DNA from 2 places in the Kineococcus rugosus genome. Region 2 is predicted to be linked to the other one. Evidence: riboswitches for the same ligand, from Rfam matches in the RefSeq annotation. Region 2 holds a riboswitch; the other holds the start of a gene.

Region 1 (13,670 bases), on a different contig from region 2:
ACGCCCCCTTCGGGGCCGGCGCCCTGGTGGGCCGCCGCGACTGGCTGGACGCCGCCGAGCCCTACCTGGCCGGGGGCGGCGCCACCCTCGACGTGAGCCACGACGCGGTGCGCTGGGCGGACGGCCCGGACCGGCACGAGGCGGGCTCGCCCAACGTCGTCGGCGCGGTGGCGCTGGCCCAGGCGTGCGCGACGCTGGCGGCCCTGCCCACCGCGGCCCTGGAGTCCCACGAGGCCGCGCTGCGCGACCGGCTCGTGGAGGGCCTGGGCGCGCTGGAGGGCGTCGAGGTGGTGCGACCGCACCCGGCCGACGCCGTGGGGGTCGTGACCTTCACGGTCCCGGGTCGCCCGGTCTCGGAGGTCGCCGCGTACCTGTCGGCCGAGCACGGCATCGGCGTGCGCGACGGCCGGTTCTGCGCGCACCGGTTCGCGGACTCCCTGGGCCTGGTCGAGGGCGGGCTGCGCGCCTCGACCGGGGTGGGGACGAGCTCGGACGACGTGGACCGGCTCGTCGCGGCGGTCGGGCGCTTCCTGACCACCGGGCCGGAACTGCAGTACGGCGTCGTGGACGGCCACTGGGGTCCCCTGACGGACGCCCGGCCGGCTCCCGAGACCTTCCTCGGCCCGGTGCCCGAACCGCGCTGACCCGCCCGCGCGGCCGAACCCCGCTCACGCGACCGCGTGGACGTCCCGTGACCCACACCCCAGGAGTGACATGAGCCCGACCCCCTCGCCCGCAGCCCCCTCGGTGGACGCGCTGACCGCCGGGCGGGCCGTCGCCGGTGGCGCGCTGCTCGTCGACGTCCGCAGCGACGCCGGGCGCGCGGCCCACGGCGGACTGCCGCAGGCCGTCGTCGTCGCCACGACCGACGTCGGGCCGGCGTTCACCGTCGGTGGCCCCGGGGCCCTGCCACAGCTGACCGGACTGGACCAGGAGATCGTCGTGATCTGCGGTTCGACGGCCGGGTCGGGCCCGGTCGCCGCCGAGCTGCTCGCCGCGGGGTTCACGAACGTCGTGCAGGTCGACGGGGGCTTCCCCGCCTGGAAGGCCGCCGGGCTGGCGCCCGGGGAACCCGCGCAGGCCTGAGGTGACGAGCACCGCGGAGCACCGCGACCCCGCACCCACCCCGCACCGGGCGCGCCGACGGTGCACGATCCACCACCCCCGGCGGGGCGCCGGCGCCCGCCGCGTGGCGGGCCGGGCCTCAGGGCACGGGCTCGCTGTCGGGGCGGGGACCACCGCCGGCACCGCGGACGTCCCCGGACAGCAGCGCGTGGAGCTCGGCCTCGAACTCCGCCCAGCTCAGTTCACCGGGACCCGGTTCCGGTTCGGTGTCGACCGGGGACCAGGGGAACCCCCACTGACCGTGCCCGGCCAGCGCCAGACCCTCGACGACCGCGCCTCCGAAACTGGTTGCGGCAGCGCACAAACGCGTCCACACTCGATGTCCTCGCACCTCGCACCTCCGCTCTCGGGTGCCTCACTGTGACACACCCGCACCGATCCGCAAGGGCCTTCGCGAGGTTTCCGCCGCGAGGGTTCCCCGGTGCGGCGCCCACCGGCCGGGGACGGTGGGGGACGGCGCGCCCGACCCCCACCCCGTGACCCCTCCCCCCAGATCAGGAGCAGACATGCCCACCCCGTTCCACGTGTTCCTGGAGGTCGACGGCGGCGGGTGGCACCCGGCCGCCTGGCGCCGCTCCCGCACGACCCCCGACCAGGTGTTCTCCCCCGCCCGGCTCCGGGAGTTCGCCGTCACGGCCCAGGCCCAGGGCCTGACGGGGCTGACGTTCGAGGACAGCACCAGCACCAACCCCCGCAACCCCGTCGGGCACCTCGACGCCGTGCAGCGGGCGGCGTTCCTGGCCGGGACGACCGACGCGATCGGGTTGCTGCCGGTGGCCGCGACGACGTACGCCGAGCCGTTCCACCTCGCCGCGCAGATCGCCTCCCTCGACCACTCCAGCCACGGGCGGGCCGGCTGGGTCGCGACGACCTCACCGGCGCAGACCGCCCGGGCCGTGGACCTGCCCGTGCCCGCGGACCCGGCGGCCGAGCTCGCCGACGTCGTCCGCGCCGTGCGGGCGCTGTGGGACTCCTGGGAGGACGACGCGGTGATCCGCGACGTCGCCACGGGCCGCTACGTCGACCGCGACCGCCTGCACCACGTCGACGTCGTCGCGGACACGTTCTCCGTCAAGGGCCCGCTCACCGTCCCGCGGTCCCCGCAGGGCCAGTCGGTCGTCGCCGTCCACGAGCGCGACCTGACCGACCGGACCGCGGCCGACGTGGTGCTCAGCGGCGACGAGCGGGCCCGCCGCCGCGCGGGCGGCCCGCTCGTCGTGCTCGACGTCGAGTTCGCCCTGGACACCGAGGCCCACCCGGCGCCGGACCGCCTCGCGGCCCTCGACGCCGACGGCACCGCCCCGGACCTCGGCCGGATCCGCTGGGCGGGGTCGGGCGAAGGCCTGGCCCGGTACCTGGCCGGGCTGGCCGGCTCGGTGGACGGCGTCCGGCTGCACGCGGCCGTCCTCGACGAGGACCTGCGGGCGCTGCTGCGCACGACCCTGCCGGCGCTGCGCGTCGCCCGGCTGCTCCAGCCGCCGGTCGCCGGCGCGACGCTGCGCTCCACCCTGGGCCTGGCCCGACCCGTCAACCAGTTCGCCACGGCCTGAGGACGCCCCACGATGACCCACCCCACGACCGACCTGCGCTACCCCGACGCCGTCGTCCACTTCGGCGTGTTCTTCCAGGGCGTCAACCACAGCACGATCTGGTCGGACCCGCGCAGCGGTTCCCAGCTGCACCCCTCCACGTTCACCCAGCTGATCCAGACCGCCGAACGCGGCCTGTTCGACGCGTTCTTCCTGGGCGAGGGCCTGCGGTTGCGCGAGCAGCGCGGGAAGATCCACGACCTCGACATCGTGGGCCGCCCCGACGCGCTGACCGAGCTGGCGACGCTGGCGGGCCTCACGTCGCGCATCGGGCTGGTCGCGACGCAGAACACCACGTACAACGACCCCGCCGACCTCGCCCGCCGGCTGGCGTCGCTGGACGTGCTGTCCGGCGGACGTGCCGCGTGGAACGTCGTCACCACCGACAACGCCTGGACGGGCGCGAACTTCCGCCGCGGCGGGTACCTGGACCACGCCGACCGGTACGAGCGGGCCGAGCGGTTCGTGAACCTCGCCAAGGCCGTCTGGGACAGCTGGGACGGGACGGGTTTCACGCCGGTGACCTCCCGCGACCGGTTCTTCGACGTGGAGATCACCCCGACCGTCCCGCGCAGCCCGCAGCAGCACCCGGTCCTGTTCCAGGCGGGCGACTCCCCCGCGGGCCGCGACTTCGCGACCCGCACGGCCGACGTCATCTTCTCCCGGCACGGGACCCACCACGCCGACGCCCTGGAGTTCGCCGACGACATCCGCCGCCGCACGGTCGCCGCGGGCCGCCCCGAGGGCGACGTGCTGATCCTGCCCGGCACGCAGGTCGTCGTGGCCGACAACGAGGCCGAGGTCGAGGAGAAGGCCCGCTGGGTCCTGGAGCAGCAGGTCACCCCCGCGACCGCGCTGTCCCTGGTCGGGCAGGTGTGGGGCGAGGACCTGTCGGGCTACGACCCGGACGGCCCGCTGCCCGCGCACGACCCCGTCATCGAGGACATCGACGGCACCCGCGGCGCGCACCGCGCCGGCAGCAACGCCCGCGACCTCGCGCGGCAGTGGCGCGCGGTGGCCGAGGAGAACAAGTTCTCGCTGCGGGAACTGGTGCTGCACCACTCCTCCGAGCGCGGGTTCGCCGGGACGGCCTCCCAGCTCGCCGACGAGCTGACCTTCTGGGTCCGCTCGGGCGCCAGCGACGGGTTCAACATCACGCCGTACCTCGTGCCGTCCGGGCTGGACGACATCGTCGACCAGCTCGTGCCCGCCCTGCAGGACCGCGGGGCGTACCCGAGCGAGTACGTCGGCACGACGCTGCGCGAGCACCTGGGGCTGCGGCCGCCGCTGACGCGCCGCTGAGCCACCACGGACGTGCGGGCCCCCGGGACACCTTCCCGGGGGCCCGCACGCGGTGCGCGGCTCGCCGTCACCCCTGCCGGGCGGTCTCGTCCCGCAGCAGCTCGCCGAGGTACCGGGCGATCTCCCCAGGCCCCGAGCGCGGCGCGACGGCCTCCACGGCGGGGTTGTAGTTCGTGTTGGTGTTCACGTCGTACGTGACGGTGCGCCCGTCGGCGGTCTCGAGGAACTCGATGCCGGCGATCTCGATCCCCGCCTCGCGCAGCAGGTCCGCGTACCGCCTGATGAGCGGGGTGTCGGCCGTGACGTCCCCGCGCAGCGAGAACAGCCCCTGCGGGCCGTCCACGACGCACGCCTCGAGGGCCTGCCCCGAGGTCGGGACCTCGCACGCGTCGGCCGGGCACAGCTCGAAGCTTCCCGCCGAGGTGTCGACCCGCACCGCGTACACGAACTCCCCGCCGACGAACTCGGCGCGGGTGATGAACGGCTGCGCCGAGCGCAGGTACTCCTGCAGCAGGGTGATGCCGTCGGCCGGTTCCTCGAACTCCGGGGAGGCGACGTGCGCGTCGAACTCCTCGTGGGAGTCGAACCGGCGCACGCCCAGGCCCTTGCCGCCCTGGTTGTGCTTGGTGATGAACGGCACGTCGAGCTCCCGGGTCCGCCGCGACAGGTCGTCGCGGCCGAACACCGCGAGCGTGCGGGGCACGTCGAACCCGTGGCGGCGCAGCAGGGCGTGCTGGGCGACCTTGCTGACCTCCAGCTCCACGACCGGCGTGCCCCCCACGACGCGCCGCCCCCAGCCCTCCAGCCAGGCGAACACCGCGCGGGTGTACTCCTTGGTGCGCTCGTGGCCGCGGGTGTGCGCCGACGCGCTCAGCCGCGACCAGTACACGCCGGGCGCCGGTTCGGCGTCCAGGTCCAGGGAGCCGTCGGTCAGCAGCACCTCCTGGAACGGCACACCGGCGGTGCGGAACGCCGCCTCGAACGGCGGGAACCACTCGGGGTTCTCGTGGACGACGTGCACGCGCGGCTCGGTGCCGGTCGCGAAGGTCCAGCTGCGGGTGTCCTCGACGGTGGTCACGGGTTTCCTCCGGTGCTCGTGCGGGGCGTGCGACCAGGGTGCCACCCCGGCCCCGGGGCGCCGCCCGGAACCCCGGGGGACCGCGGGTGCTTGGTGTTCGGCCGGGTCGTGGGCTACTTTCGAGGTCGTCCATCCAGAGCGGCCGAGAGACCTGGCTCACCGACGTCGCAGCAACCCCCCGATCCGTCGGGCGAGGGTGCTTCCGCCAGGACCGATGGGAGTCGCAGCATGAGCGGTCGCACCGCACCGGGGAACCTCCTCGTCCGGCGCCGTCACGTCGACCTGGGACGGCTGAGCTCGGCGGTCTGTGCGGGGGTCTGACCCCCCGTCCGTCGCGGCGACGCCCGCGGACGTCCACTGCGCCGGTCCCCCGGTGCGGCCCCCCGGAGACCCCTCGTGCCTGGTACGACCCGCCCCACCCCCCGCTCCCTCGGCATCGTCGGTGCCGGTCCCCGCACGCTGGTCCTGCTGCAGCGCCTCGGCGCGCGGTGGACCGCAGCCGGTGACGAGCGCCCCCTGGACGTCCACGTGGTGGACCCCTTCGACTCCGGCGCCGGCCGCGTCTGGCGGGAGGCCCAGGACCCGCTGCTGTGGATGAACTCGCGGGCCGCCGACATCAGCGTGCTGCCCGACGCCTCCGTGACCGGGCTGACCGGGCCCGTCCAGCACGGTCCCGGCCTGGCGGAGTGGGTCACGCAGCACCGCGCCGACCTCGTGCTCGACGCGGCCGCCGCCGGGGACGACCTGCTGCGCGAGGAGGTCCTGCGCCACGAACCCGGGTCGTTCACCTCACGCCGGCTGGCCAGCCGCTACTTCGCCGACGCCTGGCACCGGACCCTGGCCGGGCTGCCCGCCGGGGTGCGGGTCCACCGCCACGCGCGGACGGTCCTCGACCTCACCGACGACCCCGCCGACGGCAGCCAGCACCTGCACCTGGCCGGGCTGGAGGGCACCCTGCGGGTCGACGCCGTGCTGCTGGTGCAGGGCCACCTCGACGTCCGGCCGGGGCCCCGCGAGCGCCGGGTCGAGGCGTTCGCCCGCACGCACGGGCTGGCCTACGTCCGTCCCGGCTACACCAGCGACCAGGACCTCGACGTGCTGCGGCCGGGCGTCGACGTCGTCGTGGTGGGCATGGGCCTGGCCTTCGTGGACCTGGTGGTGCGGCTGACCGAGGGGCGCGGAGGGCGGTTCACCGAGAACCCCGACGGGAGCCTGGAGTACCGGCGCAGCGGACGCGAACCGCGGCTGCACGTGGGGTCGCGGCGCGGGGTGCCGTACCGCGCGAAGATCGGGTACGCCACGCCCACCGACCTGGGGCTGCCGCGCTACTACTCGGCGCGGGCCGTCGAGGCCCAGCACGGCGACGCCCCCCTGGACCTGCGGGTCGACCTGTGGCCGCTGATCGCCAAGGAGCTGGCGGGCGCGCACTACCGCGAGCTGTTCCGCACCCACCCCGGTCGCACGGCGCTGGCGGCCGCGGAGTTCGACGCCCGCTTCTCCCGCGCCGCGTGGGGGTCGGCGGAGGTCGACGAACTGGTCGAGCGGGCCGTGCCGGACCCGGCCGACCGGTTCGACCCGGCCGACCTGGACCGCCCCCTCGACACCTGGTGGGGGACGTCCGGGGACGAGGTGCACGAGCGGGTCCTGCGCCACCTCGAGGACGACCGCGCCCGGCGCAGCGACCCGCGCCACTCCCCCGACGGCGCCGTCGTCGCCGCGCTGCTGTCCGCGTACGTGGTGACGGCCGGGTTGCACGCGGCGGGCCGGCTGAACGCCCGCTCGGCGGCGGTCGACGTGGACGGCTGGTGGCACGGGTTCTTCAGCTACGTGGCGAGCGGGCCGCCGCCGCAGCGGGTGCGGCAACTGTCGGCGCTGGCGCGGGCGGGGGTGCTGCGGTTCCTGGGGGCCGGGCTGAACGTCGTCGCCGACCCGGAGGCCGGCGCGTTCACCGCGACCTCCGACAGCGGCCCGCACGAGGTGCGGGCCGGGGCCCTGGTCGAGGCCCGGTTGCCCGTCCCGGACCTGGAGTGGACCTCCGACGTGCTGCTGACGCGGCTGCGCGAACGCGGTGAGGTCCGGGCCCACGAGATCTCCGACGGCGGGACCCGGCTGTCGAACGGCCGGCTCGTCGTGGACCCCCGAGGGCGGCTGGTCCGCGGGGACGGCTCACCCCACCCGCGGCGGTTCGCCACCGGCGCCTGGGTCTCCGGGGAGGGCGCGGCGCCCGCGTTCGCCCGGCCGGGCACCGACGCGGAGCTGTTCCGGCGGGCCGACCGGCTGGCCGGCGACCTCCTGCGGGCCGGGTCGTCCACGGTCCCGGCCGCCCGTGCCGACACCCCCGCCGACACCCCCGCCGACACCCCCGCCGACACCCCCGCCGACACCCCCGCCGACACCCCCGCCGTGTCCGACCTGCCGGGAGAACGACGATGAGCGGGACGACGCGCACCGGCCCCGCCCCCCGCACCGCACTGGTGGCCGGGGCACCCGCGGCCGCGGTGAAGGTCCTGCCCGCCCGGCACCCGTGGCGGTGGGTGGCGACCGCGGTGGTCGCCGTCCTGGCGGCGATGGCGGTCAACGCCCTCGTCACCAATCCCGCCTGGGAGTGGCCGACGGTCGCGGAGTTCTTGTTCTCCGCGACGATCCTGAAGTCGATGTGGCTGACGGTGAAGCTCACGATCGTCGGCACCGCGATCGGCTTGATCCTGGGAACCGTCCTGGCGCTCATGCGGATGGCGCACAACCCGCTGCTGAAGGCCGTCAGCTTCAGCTACATCAGCGTGTTCCGGTCGGTCCCGCTGATCCTGCAGCTGCTGTTCTGGTTCAACCTGGCGATCCTGTACGAGCGCATCGGCTTCGGCGTCCCCTTCGGTCCGCAGTTCTGGTCCTTCGGCACCCAGGACCTCATCGGGCCGCTCACCGCGGCGTTCCTCGGTCTCGGGCTGCACCAGGCCGCGTACTTCGCCGAGATCGTCCGCTCGGGGTTCCTGGCGATCGACCCGGGCCAGCGGGAAGCGGCGGCGGCGCTGGGGATCCCGCAGGGCCGGCAGTTCTGGAGGATTCAGCTCCCGCAGGCGCTGCGCATCATCGTCCCGACGACGGGCAACGAGATCATCGGCCTGCTCAAGGGGACCTCGGTCGTCTACGTCATGGCGCTGCCCGAGCTCTTCTACCAGGTCCAGGTCGTCTACTCCCGCACCGGCCGCGTGATCCCGCTCCTGCTGGTCGCGGCCGTCTGGTACTTCGTGCTGACCACCGTCCTGTCGACCGGGCAGTGGTTCGTGGAGCGGTACTACGGCCGGGGCAGCTCCCGCAGTCACGACGAGCTGCCGCTGGTGAAGGTTCTCCGCACCCTGCGCACCGCCCGCGCCCGTCGTCTTGAGGTCACCCGGTGAGCGCCCCCACCCTGGCCCGGCCGGTCGTCCGCCTCGAAGGCGTCCACAAGCGGTTCGGCGCTCTGGAGGTCCTGCGCGGGGTCGACCTGTCGGTCGCCGCCGGCACCGTCACCGTCGTGCTGGGGGCGTCCGGCTCGGGCAAGTCGACGCTGCTGCGCACCATCAACCACCTCGAGAAGGTCGACGCAGGCGTCGTCGAGGTCAACGGCGAGCTCATCGGCTACGAGCGGGCCGGGAAGCACCTGCGCGAGCTGCACGAGCGGAAGGTCCTGCGCCAGCGGTCGAACATCGGGTTCGTGTTCCAGCACTTCAACCTCTTCCCGCACCTGACGGTGCTGGAGAACGTCGTCGAGGCCCCCGTGTCGGCGCAGCGCCGCCGACGCCCCGAGGTCGAGGTGGAGGCCCGCGCCCTGCTGGAGCGGGTGGGCCTGGCCGACAAGGCCGGGGAGTACCCCCGCCGCCTGTCCGGCGGGCAGCAGCAGCGCGTCGCCATCGCCCGGGCGCTGGCCCTGAAACCGTCTCTGGTCCTGTTCGACGAACCGACCTCGGCGCTGGACCCCGAACTCGTCGGCGAGGTGCTGGACGTGATCCGGGACCTCGCCGCCTCCGGCACGACCATGGTGGTCGTCACGCACGAGATCGGTTTCGCCCGCGAGGTCGCCGACCGCGTGCTGTTCATGCACGAGGGCGTCGTCCTGGAGGAGGGCACCCCCACCCAGGTCTTCGACCACCCGCGGCACGAGCGCACCCGCTCGTTCCTCGCGAAGGTCCTCTGAACCACCGCACCCCCTGACGGTCCGGCGCTCCGCCGGACCGCGACGTCGGCCTGCCCCGGGCAGGCCCGAGCACGAGGAGAACCCCTTGATCAGCCGACGTACCTGGCTCCTGTCGCTGGCCGCCACCCCCCTGGTGGTGTCCGCGTGCGCGTCGGGCAGCGCCGACCCCGCGACGGCTCCCGCCGCCGGCAGCAGCAGCGGCTCGGGGGTCGACACCAGCCCCGAGCAGGGCGGACGCGTCACCGTCGACGCGGTGCCGGAGATCGCCGCGAAGGTGCCGCAGGCGATCCGGGACCGCGGGACGCTGGTCATCGGCACCACCGGCAACGGCAACCCGCCGCTGAGCTTCCGCGCCGACGACGACGAGACCGTCATCGGCATCGAACCCGACATCGCCCTGCTCGTCGCCGGTGTCCTGGGCCTGGAACCCGACATCCAGGCCACCAGCTGGGAGAACCTGTTCCTGTCGATGGACTCCGGGCAGTACGACGTGGGGTTCTCGAACATCACCGTCACCGAGGAGCGCAAGGAGAAGTACGACTTCGCGTCCTACCGCGTCGACACCCTGGCCTGGGAGGTCGCGAAGGACTCCGACATCACCGCGATCGCCGGCCCGGAGGACATCGCCGGCCTGACCGTCTCGGTCGGTTCGGGCACCAACCAGGAGAAGGTCCTGCTGGACTGGAACGCGCAGAACGAGGCGGCCGGGCGGGAGGAGGCGACCATCCAGTACTACCAGCAGGCCTCTGACACGTACCTGGCGCTCGCCTCCGGCCGCATCGAGGCCAACTTCGGGCCGAACCCGACGGCCGCGTACCACGCGCAGGTCTCCGGGGACACGAAGATCGTCGGCACCGTCCCCGGCGGCGGGACCATCCAGGCCGAGATCGCGGCGACGACGAAGAAGGACAACGGCCTCGTGCAGGCCCTGGCCGACGCGCTGAACCACCTCATCGGCAGCGGCGCGTACGCCGAGACCCTCGAACGCTGGAACCTGGCGAACGAGGCCGTGACGACGTCGGCGATCAACCCGCCCGGGTTGCCGAAGACCGACTGACCGCGGCAGCACGACGGCCCGCCCACCCCGCGACGGGGTGGGCGGGCCGTGGTGCGCGCGGGTGGGTCAGTCCGCGCGCCGCGCGAGGAGGTGCCAGTGGGTCACTCCGCCCACCTCGTCGACGACGTCCCCGCCCACGGGCAGCAGCTCGCACCCGCTGGCCAGCAGCGCCCCCTGCACGAGGTCGCGGTCCAGCCGCAGCAGGCCGGCCCGCGCGGGCGCACCGGCGGGGGCCAGCAGCGAGATCGCGCCCCCGGCGTGCACGGACGAGGTGAGCGCGGCGACGTCGGCGACGACCTGCGCCAGGGTGCCGCGCGCGGGCAGGACGTCGTGGCACAGGACGAGGTCGAAGGACCCCGAGCCCCCGGCGCGGTGGTGGGTGATCGCGGCGAGGGCGGCGATGTCGTCCAGGTCCGCGTCGACCGTGCGGACCCGGTGCGCGACACCGGCTCCCGCGGCGCGTTCCTGCGCGGCGGCCAGGGCCCGCCCGGAGGGGTCGAGGACGGTCACGTCGTGACCCAGCCGGGCCAGGTCGACGGCGTCGCGGCCGTCGCCCCCGCCCGCGTCGAGGACCCGCAGCGGCGCGGGCCCGAGCCCGGCCAGGACGGGGCCCACCACGTCGGTCACCAGGGCCCGGCGCGACCGGGTGCCGGTCCTCACGGGCCGTCCTCGGGGGTGCGCCCCTGGTCCAGCCGGGCCCGCCGGACCCAGCCGGCGACGCGGCCGTCGACCAGGACCCAGGCGGCGGGGAACTCCCCCAGCGCGGTCCACGCCTCGTCGGCGCCCTGACCGACGCCCACGTGCGGCAGCGGCGCGTCGGCGACCTCGCGCAGCGGGACGTGCGCGAGGTCGGGATCGTCGCGGACGAGGTGGCGCAGGCCCGCCAGGGTCGCGGCCCCCACGACGTCGCCCAGGGGGAGCGGGCGGCGGGTGTCGCGGCGGGGCAGGACGACGGCCAGCGGGGTGCGGCCCAGGGCGCCCTGCCCGGCGGCCAGCTCGGCGGCCCGCCCGACGGTCAGGTCGGCGGCCAGCGAGATGGGTCCCGGAGCGTCCAGGGCTCCCGCCGGCAGCAGGTCGCGCACCGGGCGCTCGACCCCTCCTTCCAGGAACCCGTTGCGGCGCAGCCAGGTGTCGTTGAGATTCTTGGACGAGGGGGAGCGCCCGGGGTCGGGCAGCAGCACCACGACGACGTCGTGGGGGCCCAGCCCCTCCGCTTCGCGCAGCGCGACGGCGACCGCGCCGGCCGCCGACCCGCCGACGAGCAGCCCCTCCTCGCGGGCCAGCCGGCGACCGGTCAGCAGCGCGTCCCGGTCCTCGACCGGGACGACCGCGTCGAGGACGCCGGGGCGCACGGCCCGGGAGCTGGCGTCACCGCCGGAGCACGTCGAGCTCACCGGGTCGACCCCGACGACGCGGACGCGGCCACCGCTGACGGACTTCAGGAACTCCCCGGCACCGGAGATCGTCCCGCCGGTCCCCACCCCGGCGACGAAGGTGCTCAGGCGCCCCTGCGTCTGCGCCCAGATCTCGGGACCGGTGGTCTCCCGGTGCGCGGCGGGGTCGTCCGGGTCGTCGTCCGGGTGGGCCAGCCACCCGCCGGGGATCTCCGCGGCCAGGCGGACGGCCGTGTGGTGGACGTGCCGCGGGTCGTCGCGCGGGACGCCGCCCGGCACGACGACGACCTCGGCGCCGTAGGCGCGCAGGACGGCGATCTCCTCCGCGCTGGTCCCGTCGGGGACGACCACGACGACGGGGTGGCCGAGCTGGGCGCCGACGACGGCCAGCCCGACGCCGGTGTTCCCGCTGGTCCCCTCGACGATCGTCCCGCCGGGCGGCAGGGACCCGTCGGCCCGGGCGCGGCGGACCGTCCAGAGGGCGGCGCGGTCCTCGACGCTGCCGCCGGGGTTGTTCTGCTCGAGCTTGACGTAGACGGCGGCCTGGAGGTGAGACGCGGTGCGGCGCAGACGGATCAGCGGGGTGGAACCGATGGCGTCCAGGACGGACTCGTGGACGGGACCGGCGGCGGCGCCCAGGTCCAGGTCGCGGGTGGTCCCGGTGATCGGCAGCCGTTCGAGGGTGCTCACGGTGCGGCCTTTCGGTGGAGGAGCAGGTGCGGGCCCGGGGGCGCGGCGGTGTTCTCAGTCGAAGTGCCTGCCGTAGCAGCGGCTGTGCCCGACGCGGTCGTACGGGGGGTAGGCGGGGACCGGTTCCCAGCCTTGGCGCTCGTACAGGGCCATCGCCTCGGGCTGGCGGTCGCCGGTCTGCAGCAGCAGCCGGTCCACGCCCAGGGCCCGGGCGGACTCCTCGACGCGGCGCAGCGCCTGGGCCGCTAGCCCTCGGCGGCGGTGCGCGGGGGCGACGAAGACGCGTTTGACCTCCCACCGCACGGGTTCGCCCTCGACGGCGAGCCGGCGCAGGCTGGCCGTCGCGGCCGGTTCGCCGCCGGCCAGGGCCAGCCACGCCACCTCGACCTCGGCGGCGGAGGGGGGCGGGGGGAAGGAGCGCGGGCTCGCGCCGGGGCGGGCGTAGCGCGGGCCGATCTCGGCGTCCATGAGGTCGCGCAGGCCCGCCACGCGCGGGTCGTCCCAGCCCGTGGCCTCCCAGGTGACGACGGGCAGCGCCTGGACGGTCACCGCCGGGCCAGCGGGGAGGCGAAGGCGACCACGACGCGGTGCACGGCCTCCCGCAGCTCCTGCGGCGTGAGGTCGGAGAACCCCCAGCGGAACCGGTCGGTGAACTCGCGCGGGCCCACGGGGCTGAAGTAGCGCCCCAGCGGGAAGTCGACGGCGTTCTGCCGGGCCGCGTCCAACGCCTTCTCCAGGTCGACGGCGGGGTCGACCACGCGACCCCACACGAAGATCCCGCCCTCGGCCGCGGGGACCTCCACCACGCCCGCGAGTTCGGCCGACACCGCGGCCAGCAGCGCGTCGTGCCGTTCGCGCAGGACCGACCGGCTGTGCCGCAACGCGTCGGCCAGCGCACCGGGGCCGGCCAGGAAGCGGTGGACGGCACGCTGGACGACGAGCGAGGTGTGCTGGTCGGAGTCCCGGCGGGCGTCCAGCACGGCCCCGGCCAGCCACCGCGGGCCGGCGATCCAGCCGAGCCGGAGGCCGGGCCCGAGGGTCTTGGAGAACGTGTTCACGTGCAGGACCTGCTCGGAGGCCAGGTCCAGGTCCTCGGCGGGGTCACCGTCGAACCGGAGCTTGCGGTACGGGTCGTCGGACAGCACCAGGAACCCGTACCGCTCGGCCAGGTCCACCAGCCGGCGGCGGGCGGCCACGGGCGAACTGGTGCCCGTGGGGTTCTGGAAGTCCGGGATCGTGTAGAGGAGCTTGGGCCGCAGCCCGG
Region 2 (15,360 bases):
TCGAAGTCGGGGACCCTGACCTACCAGATGATGTACGAGCTGCGGGACATCGGCTTCTCCTCGGCCGTCGGCATCGGCGGGGACCCGGTCATCGGGACCACCCACATCGACGCGCTCCAGGCGTTCCAGGACGACCCCGACACCGACGTCATCGTGATGATCGGTGAGATCGGCGGCGACGCCGAGGAACGCGCCGCGAAGTTCATCGAGGCCAACGTCACCAAGCCCGTCGTCGGCTACGTCGCCGGGTTCACCGCCCCCGAGGGCAAGACGATGGGCCACGCCGGCGCCATCGTGTCCGGTTCGGCCGGCACCGCGCAGGCCAAGAAGGACGCCCTCGAGGCGGCCGGGGTGAAGGTCGGCAAGACGCCGTCGGAGACCGCGAAGCTGGCCCGGGAGATCTTCCAGGCCCTCTGAGCCCCGCCCCCGCGCCGCCCCGCGGCGCAGCACCGGACGCCCCCGCCGACCCCGTCGGCGGGGGCGTCCGCGCGAAAACCCGCCCCCGCACGCGCGTCGCGCGCGACCCGCGGCGCCGGGGCGGGGGACCATCGCAGGGATGTCCACCGCCGGTAGCCGCCCCACCGCCCGCCCCCGCCCGACCGGCCGCGACCCGCGCCGGCCCCGCACCCTGCCCGACCCCGGGCCGCTGCTCGGCGCGGCCGTGCGGGCGGTGCTGTCCCTGCTCGTCCCGGTCCTGCTGCTGTGCATCGTCGGCTGGATCGCCTCGGTGCGCTCCACGTCGTCGCTGGCGGCGGTCGCCCGCGTCGGCGCGGACCTGTGGCTGCTCGCCCACGGCGCCGACGTCGCGATCGTCGGCGGCACCCTCGGGGTCGCCCCCCTGGGGGTGACGCTGCTGGCCGGGCTCTCGGCCCGGCGGGCGGTGCGGATGTGGCTCGCCGACCAGGCCGAGTCCGAGCGCCCGGCGCCGTTCGGGCCCGCCCTGGGGATGTTCACCGCCGCGTACGGCCTCCTGACCCTGCTCGTCGCGCTGGTCGCGCGCAGCGGCGTCGGGGCCGCCTCCCCGGCAAGCGCGCTGCTCGGGGGGTGCCTCGTGGGGGGCCTGGGCGCCCTGGCCGCGCTGTGGCCGCTGCGCCCGGCGACGCCGGCGGCCGTCCCCGCCTGGCTGGCGGCGGCCTGGCGCCCGGCGGCCGCCGCGGTCCTCGGGCTCGCCGCCGTCGGCTCCCTCGTCGTGGCGGCCGCGCTGCTCCACGGCCGCGACGACGTCCTCGCGCTGCACCGGGCTCTGACCCCGGGCCTGGTCGGCGGGGCGCTGCTCACCCTCGCGCAGGCGCTGCTGCTGCCCACCCTCGCCGTGTGGGGGGTGGCCTGGACGAGCGGGACGGGCTTCGCCGTGGGCACCGGGACCTCCGTGGCCCCCGGCGGGACGTCGCTGGACGTGCTGCCGACCGTCCCCGTCCTGGGCGCGCTGCCCGCGCCCGGGGCCACCCCGGCGCTGGCGTGGGCCGCCGTCGCCGCGCCCGTCCTCGTCGGCGCGCTCGCCCAGGTGCTGGCCGCCCGCCGCGGCCGCCGGGTCGAGGGGCTGCTGCACCGCTGCGCCACCGCGCTGGTCCAGGGCGCGCTGACCGGCGCCGGGGTCGCGCTGCTGTCCGCCCTGGCCTCCGGCGCCCTCGGGCACGGCCGGCTCGGGCAGGTCGGCCCGGACGCGCTGCTGACCGGGGCCGTCGTCGCCGGCGAGGTCGCCGCCGGCGCCGTCCTCGCGGTCCTGCTGGGCCGGGCGTGGCGCGCCTGGCGCGGGGCGGAACTGGTGATCGACCTGCCCGGGGCCGCCGCCGGCGCCCCCGGGACCCCGCGCAAGCTCCTCGGCGACGACCGCCCCACCCCCTGACGGGGCCGCCGGACCGCCCCGCGGCGCGTTGCGGCGCGGACCGCCCCGGCGACTAGAGTCTGCCCACGTGTCCGCACGTGTGGTCGTCCTCGCCTCCGGATCCGGTTCGACCCTGCAGGCCCTGCTCGACGCCGACGACCCGCAGTGGCGCGTCGTCGCCGTCGGTTCCGACAAGCCGGGGGTGACCGCGCTGGAGCGGGCCGCCGCCGCCGGGGTCGAGACCTTCACCGTCAGCCCCGCCGACTTCGCCGACCGCCCCGCCTGGGACGCCGCGCTCGCCGCCGAGGTCGCCCGCCGCGACCCCGACCTCGTCGTCCTCGCCGGGTTCATGCGCATCCTCGGCGCCCCCGTGGTCGACGCCTTCGCCGGCCGCCTGGTCAACACCCACCCCGCCCTCCTGCCCTCCTTCCCCGGGGCCCACGGCGTCCGCGACGCCCTGGCCCACGGCGTGAAGGTCACCGGCTGCACCGTGCACCTCGTCGACGCCGGCGTCGACACCGGCCCGATCCTCGACCAGGTCGCCGTGCGCGTCCTGGACGACGACGACGAGGCCTCCCTGCACGAGCGCATCAAGACCCGCGAGCGCGAACTGCTCGTCGACGTCGTCGGGCGACTGGCCCGCGCGACCCCCCACCCCGAGAGGACGGCACCCCGCTGATGGACCCCCAGGTCACGAAGGTCCCCGTGAAGCGCGCGCTGGTCAGCGTCTACGACAAGACCGGCCTGGAGGAGCTCGCCCGGGGGCTGCACGCGGCCGGTGTCGCCCTCGTCTCCACCGGGTCCACCGCGACCCGCATCGCCGCCGCGGGCGTGCCCGTGACCCCCGTCGAGGAGCTCACCGGGTTCCCCGAGTGCCTCGACGGCCGCGTCAAGACCCTGCACCCGCGGGTCCACGCCGGGATCCTCGCCGACCGCCGCCTGCCCGACCACGTCCGCCAGCTCGCCGAGCTCGACGTCGAGCCCTTCGACCTCGTCGTCGTGAACCTCTACCCGTTCGCCGCGACCGTCGCCTCCGGCGCCGGGTACGACGAGGTCGTCGAGCAGATCGACATCGGCGGCCCCTCCATGGTCCGCGCCGCCGCGAAGAACCACCCCAGCGTGGCCGTCGTCGTCGACCCCGCGAAGTACGCCGACGTCCTCGCCGCCGTCGCCGACGGCGGGTTCGACCTCACCGCCCGCAAGCGGCTCGCCGCCGCCGCGTTCGCGCACACCGCCGCCTACGACACCGCCGTGGCGTCCTGGTTCGCCGAGCAGACCCTCGACGACGCCGACCGGGGCTGGCCCGCGGTCGCCGGGGTCGCCCTGGAGCGCACCGACGTCCTGCGCTACGGCGAGAACCCGCACCAGCAGGCCGCCGTCTACGTCGACCCGACGTCCGCGCCGGGCATCGCGCAGGCCGTGCAGCTGCACGGCAAGGCCATGTCCTACAACAACTACGTCGACGCCGACGCCGCCCTGCGCGCCGCGCACGACTTCGACGCGCCGGCCGTCGCCGTCATCAAGCACGCCAACCCGTGCGGCGTCGCCACCGGCACCGACGTCGCCGACGCGCACGCCAAGGCCCACGCCTGCGACCCCGTCTCCGCCTTCGGCGGCGTCATCGCCGCCAACCGCGTCGTGACCGCCGCCATGGCCGCCCAGGTCGCCGACGTGTTCACCGAGGTCGTCATCGCCCCCGGCTTCGACGACGACGCGCTGGAGGTCCTGCGGGCCAAGAAGAACATCCGCCTGCTGCAGCTGCCCGAGGGCTACTCCCGGCAGGCCCGGGAGTGGCGCCACGTCTCCGGTGGCGTCCTCGTCCAGGACCTCGATGCCGTCGACGCCGAGGGCGACGCCCCCGCGAACTGGACGCTCGCGGCCGGTCAGGCGGCCTCCCCGGAGGTCCTGGCCGACCTCGAGTTCGCCTGGCGCGCGGTCCGCTCGGTGCGCTCCAACGCGATCCTGCTCGCCAAGGACGGCGCCTCCGTCGGCGTCGGCATGGGCCAGGTCAACCGCGTCGACTCCTGCAAGTTGGCCGTCGAGCGCGCCGGCGCGGACCGGGCCACCGGCTCGGTCGCCGCGTCCGACGCGTTCTTCCCCTTCGCCGACGGGGCGCAGATCCTCCTCGACGCCGGGGTCCGGGCGATCGTGCAGCCGGGCGGTTCCATCCGCGACGCCGAGGTCGTCGAGGCCGCCGAGAAGGCCGGCGTCACGATGTACTTCACCGGCGCGCGCCACTTCGCGCACTGAGACCCGCCGGTAGCGTCGGCACCGTGACCACCGAGCGCGTCCCGACCCCGGGCAACGCCGTCCTGCTGACGCTCGTCGGCGGGATCGTCCTCGCGCTGGTGCTGACGCTGCTGGCCGGCCCCACCCCGGGCGGGGTGCTGCTCGGGGCGGACCTGGCCGTCGCCGCCGTCCTGCGGCTGGTGCTGCCGGTGCGGGTCGCGGGGGCGCTCGCGGTCCGCTCGCGCGGGCTGGACGTCGCGATCCTCGTCGTCCTGGCGGTCTCGTGCCTGGTGCTGGCCGGCGTGGTGCCGACCCCCGTCTGAACGCCCCGTCCGAACGCCCCGCCCGAACGCCGACGCCCCTCCCGGTCACCGGGAGCGGCGTCGGCGTTCCCCGGCGCGCCGGCCCGTCACCGGGGTAGGGTGCACCGATCCCATCCAGAGCGGCGGAGAGACCTGGCTCGACGATGCCGCAGCAACCCCCCCCTGGGGGGTGCTACCGCCAGGACCGATGGAGGAGCGGCCGCGTCATGTCCCTGCACGAGCCCCTGAAGTTCGCCTACTGGGTCCCCAACGTCTCCGGCGGGCTGGTCGTCTCGACGATCGAGCAGCGCACCAGCCACGAGCCCGCCTACAACGTCGAGGTGGCCCGCGCCGCCGAGCGCGTCGGGTTCGAGTACGCCCTCACCCAGGTGCGCTACCTCGCCTCCTACGGGGCCGACGCCCAGCACGAGTCGACGTCGTTCTCCCTGGCCCTGCTGCTGGCGACCGAGCGGCTGAAGGTCATCGCCGCGGTCCACCCGTTCTTCTGGCACCCGGGGGTCCTGGCGAAGTTCGCCGCGACCGCCCAGGAGCTCACCGGCAACCGCCTCGCGCTGAACGTGGTGTCCGGCTGGTTCAAGGACGAGGCGACGCAGCTCGGGGTCACCTGGCACGAGCACGACGACCGCTACAAGCAGTCCGAGGAGTTCATCGAACTGCTGCGCGGGGTGTGGAGCCAGGACGGCTACAGCCAGTCCGGGGAGTTCTTCAACGCCACCGACATCACCTTCCGCCCGCAGCCCACGGCCGCGCCCGAGGTGTTCCAGGGCGGGAACTCCACCGCCGCGCAGGCCATGGCGGGCCGTGTCTCGGACTGGTACTTCATGAACGGCAAGTCGATCGCGGACGCCGCCGCCGGGGTGCGGGAGGTCAGCGCGCTGGCCGCCGCGAACGGCCGGTCGGTGCGGTTCGGGCTGAACGGGTTCGCCCTGGTGCGCGACACCCGCGAGGAGGCCGAGGCCGTCCTGGAGGAGATCATCGCCAAGGCCGACCGCGCCAAGGTCGAGGGGTTCGGCGCCGCGGTGCAGGAGGCCGGGAACTCCACCCGCGACGGCAAGGGCATGTGGGCCGACAGCGGGTTCCGCGACCTCGTCCAGTACAACGACGGGTTCCGGACCGGGCTGGTCGGCACCCCCGACGAGGTGGCGCGCCGCGTCCTGGCGTACCGGCTCGTCGGCGTCGACCTGCTGCTGCTGGGTTTCCTGCACGTCAAGGAGGAGGTCGAGGCGTTCGGGGAGCTCGTCATCCCCCGGGTGCGCGAGCTCGAGGCCCGGCTGGTGGCGGGGGAGGACCTGGGGCTGGGGGCCGAGCTCGACGACGCCGTCGCCGCCGCGACGGCCCCCGTCCCCGTCTGAGCGGTGGGGTTCAGCGCTCCCCGACCGGGACGGTGAGCCGGTAGGGACGTGACGCCAGGACCGGGCCGAGCAGCCGTCGCAGGCGGGACAGCTCGGCCCGGGCCGACACCGCGCGGGCACCGTCCCCGAACAGCCGCTGCGCCACCTGCGCCGCGGACAGCCCCCGCGGGCTGGCCGCGAGCAGCTCCACGAGCTGCCGGTGCCGGGGGGACAGCGGCACCTCGACCGTCCTCGACGGCGAGCACCACCGGACGCCGGTCCCGGTCAGCTCGAGGCGGGCGGGGACGTGCGCGGGGTCCGGCGCGCGCAGCAGCCAGCCCCCCGGGACCTCCTCGGCGGTGTAGCGCCCCACCCCGGGGACGACCGCGCGACCGTCGCGGACCGTGACCGGGGAACCGGCCGACGCGCCCCCGACGACGCACCCGTCCCGGGCCACGACGAGCACGCCGGGACCGGTGAGGGCGGCCAGCGGCCGGTGCCGGCGCTCGTGCAGCGCCGCGATCTCCAGCTCGGCGACCCGCGCGGTCGCCGCGACGAGCGACAGGGTCCCCGGGTGGACGGTCGCGGCCGGACCGGAGAGGTCCACGACGCCCAGCACGCGGCCCGCCGGGTCGTGCACGGGAGCCGCGGCGCACGTCCACGGCTGGTGCGTCTCGGCGTAGTGCTCGGCCGCGAACACGTGGACCGGGGCGTCCACGACGAGGGCCGTGCCGATGGCGTTCGTGCCGACGGAGTCCTCCGTCCACACCGAGCCCTCCGTGAAACCCAGCGCGTCGGCGCGGCGGCGGGCGGCGGGCGAGCCCTGCCGCCACAGCACCGCACCACCGGCGTCGGCGACCACGACGACCTGGCCCACGGCGTCCGCCGCGGCCCGCAGGTGCGCCCGCACCGCCGGCAGCGCGTCGACGAGCGCGGTGCCCGCGCGCCGCTCCCGCAGCCCCGCCCCGTCGAGGTACCGGCCCGGGACGCCGCCGGAGGGGTCGAGGTCGCTGCGCCGCACGCGCTCCCACGACGCGGCGATCACCGGGCGGACGTCCGCGGGCCGGCGCCGCGACCCCAGCACCGCCTCCCGGGTGCGCCGCAACCGGCGCGCCAGTTCCCGGGGATCCTGCCCGGCACCCACGGCCGGCTCACCCATCTGCACCGCAACCCCCTGCAACCCTCGACCGCAGCGTACGCGGGAGGTGGCATGGGGCGTCCGCGAACCGTCGCCGACAACCGATCACGGAGGTGGCCCCAGCCATGAAGGCAGCACGTTTCCACGGGCGGAAGGACATCCGCGTCGAGGACGTCCCCGAACCCGGGGTGCGCCCGGGGACGGTGAAGATCGACGTCGCCTGGAGCGGCATCTGCGGGACCGACCTGCACGAGTACCTCGAGGGCCCGATCTTCGTGCCGCACCCCGGGCACCCCCACCCGCTGACCGGTGAGGAACCGCCGGTCACCCTCGGCCACGAGTTCTCGGGCACGGTCTCCGAGATCGGTGAGGGGGTCGAGGGGTTCTCCGTCGGCGACGCCGTCGTCGTCGAGCCGTTCTTCGTCTGCGGCCGGTGCGCCCCGTGCCGCGCGGGGAACTACAACGTCTGCGTCGACATGGGTTTCATCGGCCTGGCCGGCGGTGGCGGCGGCCTGGCCGAGAAGGTGGTCGTGGACGCGCGGTGGGTCCACGCCGTCGGTGACGTCCCCCTCGACCAGGCCGCGCTCATCGAACCGCTCTCCGTCGCCCACCACGCCGTCGCCCGCAGCGGCGCGCAGGCCGGTGACGTCGCCGTCGTCGGCGGCGCGGGCCCCATCGGCCTGCTCGTGGCCGCCGTGCTCAAGGGCCTGGGGGTCACCACCGTCCTGGTCGAGCTCACGCGGGCCCGCAAGGAGAAGGCGCTGTCCACCGGTGTCGCCGACCACGTCCTCGACCCCTCGCGCGACGACGTGAAGGCCCGCGTCCTGGAACTCACCGGGGGCGTGGGCGCCGACACCGCGTTCGAGTGCGCCGGGGTGGACCCCGTCCTGGACCTGTGCCTGGACGTCGTCAAACCCGTCTCGGTCGTGGTGAACGTGTCGATCTGGGGCCACCCGGCCACCGTCGACATGACCAAGCTCGTCAACAAGGAGATCGACCTGCGGGGCATCATCGGCTACCGCCGCGACCACCCCGAGACGATCGAGCTGGTCCGCTCGGGCCGGATCGACCTCGCGCCGTTCATCACCGGCCGCATCGCGCTGGACGACCTCGTCGAGCAGGGTTTCACCACCCTCGTGGAGCACAAGGACACCGCGGTCAAGATCATCGTCCACCCGTGAGACCGGGGGGCGCCGGGCGCGGGCCCGCCCCGGCGCCCCCGGGCCCGGATCACCGCGGCGCGGGGTGTCGCCGACGGCGTGTCGGCGTTCCTCGCGCGCGACCGCTCCGGGGACCGCTTACCTTCTGGGGGTGACCCTCGCGCCTGCCGACCCGACCGTGGAACTCGTCGTGCTCCTGACCGACGACGGGACCCCGTGCGGGACCGCGCCGAAAGCCGACGTGCACCACACCAGCACCCCCCTGCACCTGGCGTTCTCCTGCTGGATCCTCGACGAGCGGGGGCGGACGCTGCTGACCCGCCGGGCCGCGTCGAAGCGCACCTGGCCGGGGGTGTGGACGAACTCGTTCTGCGGGCACCCCGGTCCGGGGGAGGAACCGGCCGACGCGGTCGTGCGGCGCTCGGTGCAGGAACTGGGCGCGCAGGTCGTGGACGTCGCGCCGCTGCTGCCGACGTTCCGCTACCGCGCCGTCATGGACGACGGGACGGTCGAGAACGAGGTCTGCCCGGTGTTCACCGCGCGCCTGGCCGGTGAGCTGGCCCTGGACCCCGACGAGGTGGACGCCTACCGCTGGGTCGGGCTGGACGAGCTGCGGGCCGAGGTCGCGGCCGACCCCTCGCCGTTCAGCCCGTGGATGCTCCTGCAGCTGCAGGGGTTCTGACCCACCCCCACCCGGCCCCGGCCGGCCGGCCTCAGCCGGTCTCGCCCAGGTCGTGCGCGGCGAGGTAGTCCCGGACCAGCTGCTCGCTCACCCGGCCGCGGTCGGCGACGGCCCGCCCCTGGTCCCGCGCCCACGCCCGCACCAGCTGCGGGTCGACCCCCGGGCGCGCCCGCCGGTCCGGGCCCGGCGCGGGCGCCGCGGCGGCCGGCACCGCCCCCGGGGCGGGCAGCCGCGTCACGGTCACCGCCGCCCCCGCGGCGGCCAGGTCCGCGGCCTGCCCGGCCACGTCGGCGTGGTGGGTCAGCAGCACCACCTGCACGTCGCGGGCGATCTCGGCCAGCGCCGACAGCGCCGCCCGCGTGCGGACCTCGTCGAAGGTCATCAGCACGTCGTCCAGGACCACCGGCAGCGGGCCCTGCCCCGACGCCACGAGCGCGCGGTGCTGGGCGGTCACCGCCGCCAGCCGCAGCGCCAGGAAGACCTGGTCGGCGGTGCCCTCGCTCAGCGCGTCGGCCCCCTCCAGCAGCTCCCCGTCCGCCCGGCGGACCGCCAGCCGCCGGACCCCGCCGTCGTCGAGGGCCACCAGACCGGTCCAGCGCCCCCCGGTCAGCAGCGTCAGCACCTCACCGGCCTCGGCGAGCAGCGGGTTGGCGCGGGTGGCGGAGAACTCCTCCAGCTGGCGGCGCAGCACGGTGCGCTGCAGGTCCACCACGACGTAGCGCTCGGTGTCGGCCTGCAACCCGGCCAGCGCCTCGGCGCGCCGGGCGGCCAGCACGTTGGCGTCGGCGCCCCCGGTCAGCCGCTCCAGCTCCACCTCGGCCCGGGTGACGTCCTGACGGGCCCGCGCCCACACCTCGTGGGCCTGCTCGTCCGCGAGCGCCGCCTCCTCGTCGTCGGTGCGCAGGTCGGCGTCGGTGCGCGCGCCGACCTCCCCGACCAGCCGCGCGAGGTCCTCGACGGTGCCCACCTCCGCCGCCAGGTCGGCGGTCTCGGCGCGCTCGGCGTCCCGCAGGTCCAGCAGCTCGCGGCTGCCGCGGGCGCGCGCGGCGAGCGCGGGGAGGTCCTCGCCCCCGGCCAGCAGGGCGGTCAGCCGCTCCTGCGCCCGCTCCCGCCGGGCCCGTTCGGTCGCGGTGGACGCCGCGACCTCCTGCGCCCGCCGCTCCAGCTCCGCGGCGGTGCGCTCGTCGGCCCGGCTGCGGCGCAACCGGTCCGCCAGCGTCGTCAGGGCCACCTCCACCTGCTCCGGGCGCCCCGCGCCGCACGGGGTGCCCAGGCGCGCGGCCAGCGCGACCACCTCGGCGGCGAAGGCGGCCACCCGTTCCTCCCGGGCCCGGGCCCGGTCCTGGTCGCGCCGGGCGGCGGCGACGGCTTCGGCGGCGGTCTCGAGCACCCGGGCCCGCGCGGTCCACCCCGCCGGTCCCAGGTCGGCCGGCAACCCGGCCGCCCCGGCTGCGGCCCGGAAGGCCCGCTCGGCCCGCTCGGCGTCCTGCAGGTGCCGCTCGTGCCGCTGCGCGGCGACCTGCGCGGCGCGGTCGCGGTCGGCGTCCAGGGCCCGCTGCACCGACGCGGCCTCGGCCGCGGCGATCACCGCGCGCGCGGTCTCCAGCGCCACGTCGAGCCCGGCCTGCACGTCGGTGCCGGCCGGCCCGCCGGCGGGTTCGCCGCAGCGGGCGAGCACCGCGGCGAGGGCGTCGAGCTGGGCCCGGACCTCGGTCCCCAGCTCCTGCGCCCGCTGCTCCCAGGCGTCGGCCGCGGCGCTCTCGGCGCCCAGCCGGTCCAGGGCCCCCAGCACCTGCGCCGGGTCGCCGTCGGGGACCCGCAGGCCGACGGCGGTGAACGACGCCGCGTACGCCGCGCGCGCCCGGTCGGCGTCCTCGTGCGCGGCCCGCGCCTGCGCGGCGGCGGCCGCGGCCGCCGCGGCGGCCCGGTCGGCGCCGCGGCGCAGCTCCCGCAACCGCGCCGCCGCCTCGGCGTGGTCCAGCAGCGCGTCGGCGGCCGCGTCGGCGCGGGCCACCGCGTCCAGCAGCGCGGGCCCGTCGACCGGCGCGCCGGCGCGCAGCGGCTCCAGCAGCGCGTCGCGGGCCGCGCGGGTCACCCGCAGCGCCTCCTCGTCCGCGCCGCCGACGCCGCGCTCGGCGTCGGCGAGCTCGTCCGCCACCGCCCGCGCCGCCGCCGCGCAGCGCTCGTGCTCGGCCTCGGCGCGCGCCCGCTCCTCCTCGGCCGCGGCCAGGGTCGCGTGCACGGCCCGGACCGTGCCGGGGTCGAGGGAGGGCGGGGCGCCGGCCGCCGCGCCGGGGTCGGTGGCCCCGGCCGCCACGGCCTCGGCGCGCGCCGCGGCCCGCCGCTCGTCGCGCGCGGCCAGCGCCGCGCGCCGTTCCCGGGCCGCCGAGCCGTCCCGGTCGGCGGCGGCCACCACGGCCCGCAGGGCGGCGACGTCCTCGTCGGCGACCTCCCGCAGCGGGTCGCGCCCCGCGGCGGCCTCCCGGGCCCGGTCGAGCTCGGCCGCCGAGCGGGCCGCGTCGGCCGCCGCCGCGGTGTGGGCGTCGGCCAGCTGCGACAGGTCGGCGGCCCGGTCGGCGGGGACCTGCAGCCGGGCGGTGAGCGCGGGCACGACGTCGGCGACCGGCCCGTCGGGCACCGGCTCCAAGGTCTGCAGCGCCTGCCGGGCGGTGTGCAGCGCGTCCTCGGCGCTCGCACGGGCCCGCACGGCCTCGGCGGTGTCCTCCGCGCGGGCCTGGCGCGCCTCCAGCAGCGCGTCGACCTCGGCGCCCGCGGCCAGGACGTCCTCCTCGACCGTGCAGCGGGTGCGCTCCTCGGCCAGGGCCCGGGCCCGGTCGGCCAGGTCGGCCAGGGCGGCCCCGGCCCGGGCCAGCTCGGCGGCCGCCTCGTCGTGGGCGCTCACGTCGGCCGCGGTGAGGGCCCCGCCGGCCGCGACGAGGTCCGCGGTCGCCGTCGCGACCTGCTCGCGGGTGCGCAGCAGCGCCCGCACGCGGGGAGCCAGCCGCAGCCGTCGCGCCGCCTCCTCGCGCCCGGCGCGCACGCTGCGCAGCCGCGCCTGCGCGCGGTCGGCGTCCGCGCGCGCGGCCTCGGCGGCGGCGCGGGCCGCCTCCACCTGCCCGGCGCGGGTCGCGGTGCCCTCCAGCTGCTCGTCCAGCTGCTGGACGAGGGCGACGCCGTCCTTGACCGCCGACCGGCCCCGCGGGCGCCACAGCCGCTCCGCCTCGGCCTCCAGGGCGGCCAGCAGCTCCTGCGCGCCGCTGCCGTGGTGGGCGCTGAAGACCAGGCCGGCCAGGTCGCCGCCGCCGCGCAGCACCTGCCGCCCGCCGTCGCGCAGCCGCTCGTGGTCCAGGCCCAGCCGGCTCGTCCACGCCCGGCGGTCCCACCCGTCCTCGGCCCACGGCGCGGCGACCGGCTCGTCGTCCTCCAGCAGGCCCCGCGAGGACCGGACCAGGTCGCGGCCCCCGCCGTCGTCGCCGGACCCCCAGCGGGCGCCCACCCGCAGCCGGGCCCGGGCGTGGACGAAGGCGTAGCGGGGGCTCTTCTCGAAGCCCCACAGCAGGTCCGCGACGGCGCCCAGCAGGGTCGACTTGCCGGACTCGTTGGCGCCCACCACGACCGTGAGGCCGTCGCCGAGCTCGATCGCGGCGGACTCGAACGCGCCGTAGGGCGCCAGCGTCACCCTGCGCAGCATCAGCGTCCCTCCAGCCGGGTCGAGAGGTCCTGCGCGGCCCGCCGGGCGAGCGCGGACAGCGCCCGGGGGTCGCCGAGGTCGAGCAGACCGGCGTCGGACAGCAACCGCCCGACGTCCCCGCGCACGCCCCGCACCAGCTGGGTCAGCGCCGGGTCCTGCGCGAGGGCGTCGGCGGCCGCCCGGACCGCCGCGACCAGCTCGGGGTCGTCGGCGCCGCCCGCGCGCGGGAGCCGCGCGCGCGACTCCACCTTCTCCAGGACGACCCCGGCGGTCTCGGCGACCTGCTCGGCCTCCTGGCGCAGGCGCTCGGCGTCGGCGAGGTCGGCCGCCGCGGCCGTCGGGCCGTCCAGCGCCAGCCGGACCACCAGGGGACGGTCCCCGGCGTCGCGGCGCGCCTCCAGCAGCCGATCGCGCAGCACCCCCACGACGTCGGCGACGTCGGCGGCGCCGGTGACGTCGACCTCCAGCGACTCCCAGCGGGCCACGTCCAGGGCGTGGAAGGTCAGGGCCGCCGGCTCACCGGGCACCAGGTCCACGACGTAGGCGCCCTTGGCCCCGGTCTCGCGGGGGTGCCGGCCCTGGAGGTTGCCCGAGTAGGCGACGGTGGTGCGGCCGGTGGCCAGCACCTCGCGCGCGTGCACGTGCCCGAGGGCGACGTACTCGTAGCCCAGCGCGGTCAGGTCGGCGACCGAGCAGGGCGCGTACCGCTCGTGCTCGCCGCCGCTGCGGCTGCCGTCGACGGTGGCGTGCAGCAGGCCGACGTTGACCACGCCCGGCACCTCGCGGGGGTAGCCCGCGGCCAGGTTCGAGGACACCGCCCGGGTGCGGTACCCCTGCCCGTGCACGGCCAGGCCCAGGTGCTCCTCCACGACCGTGCCGGGGGAGTCCACGCCGAACCGGTGCACGTTGGGCGGCAGGGTGAGGGAGTGGGTGATCTGGCTCTCCGCGTCGTGGTTGCCCGACACGACGAAGACCTTGATCCCCGAGTCGGCCAGCCGCTGCACCTGCCGGGTGAAGAACCGGCCGGTGGCGTAGTCGTGCCACGTCCCGTCGTACAGGTCCCCCGCCAGCAGCAGCGCGTCGGCGCGCTGGTCCTCGCACAGCGCGACCAGGGCCTCGAGCGCGCCGCGGGTGGCCGCGCGCAGGGTGTCGGCGACGGCGTCGTCGCCCAGCCGGCGCAGCCCGCGCAGCGGGGAGTCGAGGTGCACGTCGGCGGCGTGGACCACGCGCACCGACCCGGGGAGCCGTTCCGTCACCGGACGTCACCTGCGTCGAACGTCACGTGGCGAGCTTACGGCGCGGGCGGGTGCGCGGGTCAGCGCGGCAGGGCGCTCGCGCGCCAGGAGCCCCGCCCCGGTGCCGGCGGCAGGCCCAGCACGTGGCGGGGGTCGGCCCACCGCGAGCGCGGGGCCGGGACGACCTCCACGGCCGCGGGCCGGCGCAGCCGGGAGGTCAGGACCACCGTCAGGGCCGCGAGCTCCTCCGGTTCGGGGTTGCCGCGCTCGATGCGCAGCGTCCCCAGCAGTTCGGCGACGTCCACCGGCTCCTCCTCGTTCACAGCGGGATGTTCCCGTGCTTCTTCGCCGGCAGGGTCGCCCGCTTGCTGCTCAGCGCGCGCAGCGCCCGGACGACCTGCACGCGGGTCTCGCTGGGGGCGACGACCGCGTCGACGAAACCGCGCTCGGCCGCCACGTACGGGTTCGCCAGCTGCAGCTCGTAGTCGTCGACGAGCTCGCGGCGCTTGGCGTCGACGTCCCCGCCGGCCTCCGCGGTCTCCTTGAGCACGTTGCGCTGCAGGATGTTCACCGCGCCCTGAGCACCCATGACCGCGATCTGCGCGCTGGGCCAGGCCAGGCACACGTCGGCGCCCATCTCCTTGGACCCCATGACGATGTACGCCCCGCCGTACGCCTTGCGGGTGATGACGGTGATCAGCGGCACGGTCGCCTCGGCGTAGGCGTACAGCAGCTTCGCGCCGCGGCGGATGATGCCGTTCCACTCCTGGTCGGTGCCGGGCAGGAACCCGGGCACGTCGACGAACGTCAGGACGGGGACGTTGAACGCGTCGCACAGCCGCACGAACCGCGCCGCCTTCTCCGAGGCGTCGATGTCCAGGGTCCCGGCCAGCTGCAGCGGCTGGTTCGCGACGATCCCCACCGGCCGGCCCTCGACCCGCGCGAAACCCGTCAGGACGTTGGGCGCGAACAGCTCGTGGACCTGCAGGAACTCCTCGTCGTCCACGACGGCGGCGATCACGGCCGTCATGTCGTACGGCTGGTTCGGGGAGTCCGGGACGATGGTGTCCAGCACCAGGTCGTCCTCGTCGACGACGAGGTCGCGCGGGTGCTCCGGCGGCAGCAGCGGCGCCTCGGACAGGTTGTTCGAGGGCAGGTACGACAGCAGCTCGCGCACGTAGGCGATCGCGTCGTCCTCGGTGTCGGCCAGGTGGTGGGCGACCCCGGAGCGGGTGGCGTGCGTGCGCCCGCCGCCCAGCTCCTCGAACCCGACGTCCTCACCGGTCACGGTCCGGATGACGTCCGGGCCCGTGACGAACATGTGCGACGTCTCGTCGGCCATCACGGTGATGTCGGTCAGCGCGGGGGAGTAGACCGCGCCCCCGGCCGAGGGCCCCAGGATGAGGGAGACCTGCGGCACCACGCCCGAGGCGTGCACGTTGCGGCGGAAGATCCGCGCGTACTGCACCAGCGAGGCGACGCCCTCCTGGATGCGGGCCCCGCCGCCGTCGTTGATGCCGATCACCGGGCAGCCGGTGCGGGCGGCGAAGTCCTGCAGCTCGACGATCTTGGCGCCGTGCTCCTCGCCCAGGGACCCGCCGAACGCGGTGAAGTCCTGCGCGTACACGCACACCGGCCGGCCGTCGACCGTCGCGTAGCCGGTGACCACCCCGTCGCCGTCGACGTGCTTGGCGGCCATCCCGAAGGCCGTCGCGCGGCTGCGCACGAGGCCGCCGCGCTCGACGA

Evidence for each region. Region 2 has a riboswitch for S-adenosylmethionine ahead of sfnG (dimethylsulfone monooxygenase SfnG). Riboswitches for the same ligand answer to the same signal wherever they lie in the genome.
Region 1: it holds a riboswitch for S-adenosylmethionine, as region 2 does, so the genes downstream of both, ACRYM6_RS16860 (FAD/NAD(P)-binding protein) here and sfnG (dimethylsulfone monooxygenase SfnG) in region 2, are expected to answer to the same signal.

Annotation. Positions count from the first base shown of each region.
Region 1 covers NZ_JBJLSJ010000030.1:38,896-52,565, forward strand. The annotation lists gene ACRYM6_RS16835 (aminotransferase class V-fold PLP-dependent enzyme) at 1-644, shown strand, start outside; gene ACRYM6_RS16840 (rhodanese-like domain-containing protein) at 715-1,086, shown strand; gene ACRYM6_RS16845 (LLM class flavin-dependent oxidoreductase) at 1,632-2,675, shown strand; gene ACRYM6_RS16850 (NtaA/DmoA family FMN-dependent monooxygenase) at 2,688-4,016, shown strand; gene ACRYM6_RS16855 (ATP-grasp domain-containing protein) at 4,084-5,094, opposite strand; SAM riboswitch class I at 5,221-5,315, shown strand; gene ACRYM6_RS16860 (FAD/NAD(P)-binding protein) at 5,491-7,527, shown strand; gene ACRYM6_RS16865 (amino acid ABC transporter permease) at 7,524-8,489, shown strand; gene ACRYM6_RS16870 (amino acid ABC transporter ATP-binding protein) at 8,486-9,265, shown strand; gene ACRYM6_RS16875 (ABC transporter substrate-binding protein) at 9,351-10,322, shown strand; gene ACRYM6_RS16880 (methyltransferase domain-containing protein) at 10,389-10,982, opposite strand; gene ACRYM6_RS16885 (PLP-dependent cysteine synthase family protein) at 10,979-12,406, opposite strand; gene ACRYM6_RS16890 (GNAT family N-acetyltransferase) at 12,461-12,955, opposite strand; gene ACRYM6_RS16895 (aminotransferase-like domain-containing protein) at 12,952-13,670, opposite strand, start outside.
Region 2 covers NZ_JBJLSJ010000014.1:23,952-39,311, reverse strand. The annotation lists gene sucD (succinate--CoA ligase subunit alpha) at 1-417, shown strand, start outside; gene ACRYM6_RS09920 (cell division protein PerM) at 557-1,846, shown strand; gene purN (phosphoribosylglycinamide formyltransferase) at 1,875-2,504, shown strand; gene purH (bifunctional phosphoribosylaminoimidazolecarboxamide formyltransferase/IMP cyclohydrolase) at 2,504-4,075, shown strand; gene ACRYM6_RS09905 (DUF3017 domain-containing protein) at 4,099-4,377, shown strand; SAM riboswitch class I at 4,485-4,571, shown strand; gene sfnG (dimethylsulfone monooxygenase SfnG) at 4,584-5,729, shown strand; gene ACRYM6_RS09895 (GAF domain-containing protein) at 5,740-6,867, opposite strand; gene ACRYM6_RS09890 (2,3-butanediol dehydrogenase) at 6,972-8,027, shown strand; gene idi (isopentenyl-diphosphate Delta-isomerase) at 8,158-8,688, shown strand; gene ACRYM6_RS09880 (AAA family ATPase) at 8,720-12,367, opposite strand; gene ACRYM6_RS09875 (metallophosphoesterase family protein) at 12,379-13,635, opposite strand; gene ACRYM6_RS09870 (acyl-CoA carboxylase subunit epsilon) at 13,695-13,937, opposite strand; gene ACRYM6_RS09865 (acyl-CoA carboxylase subunit beta) at 13,934-15,360, opposite strand, start outside.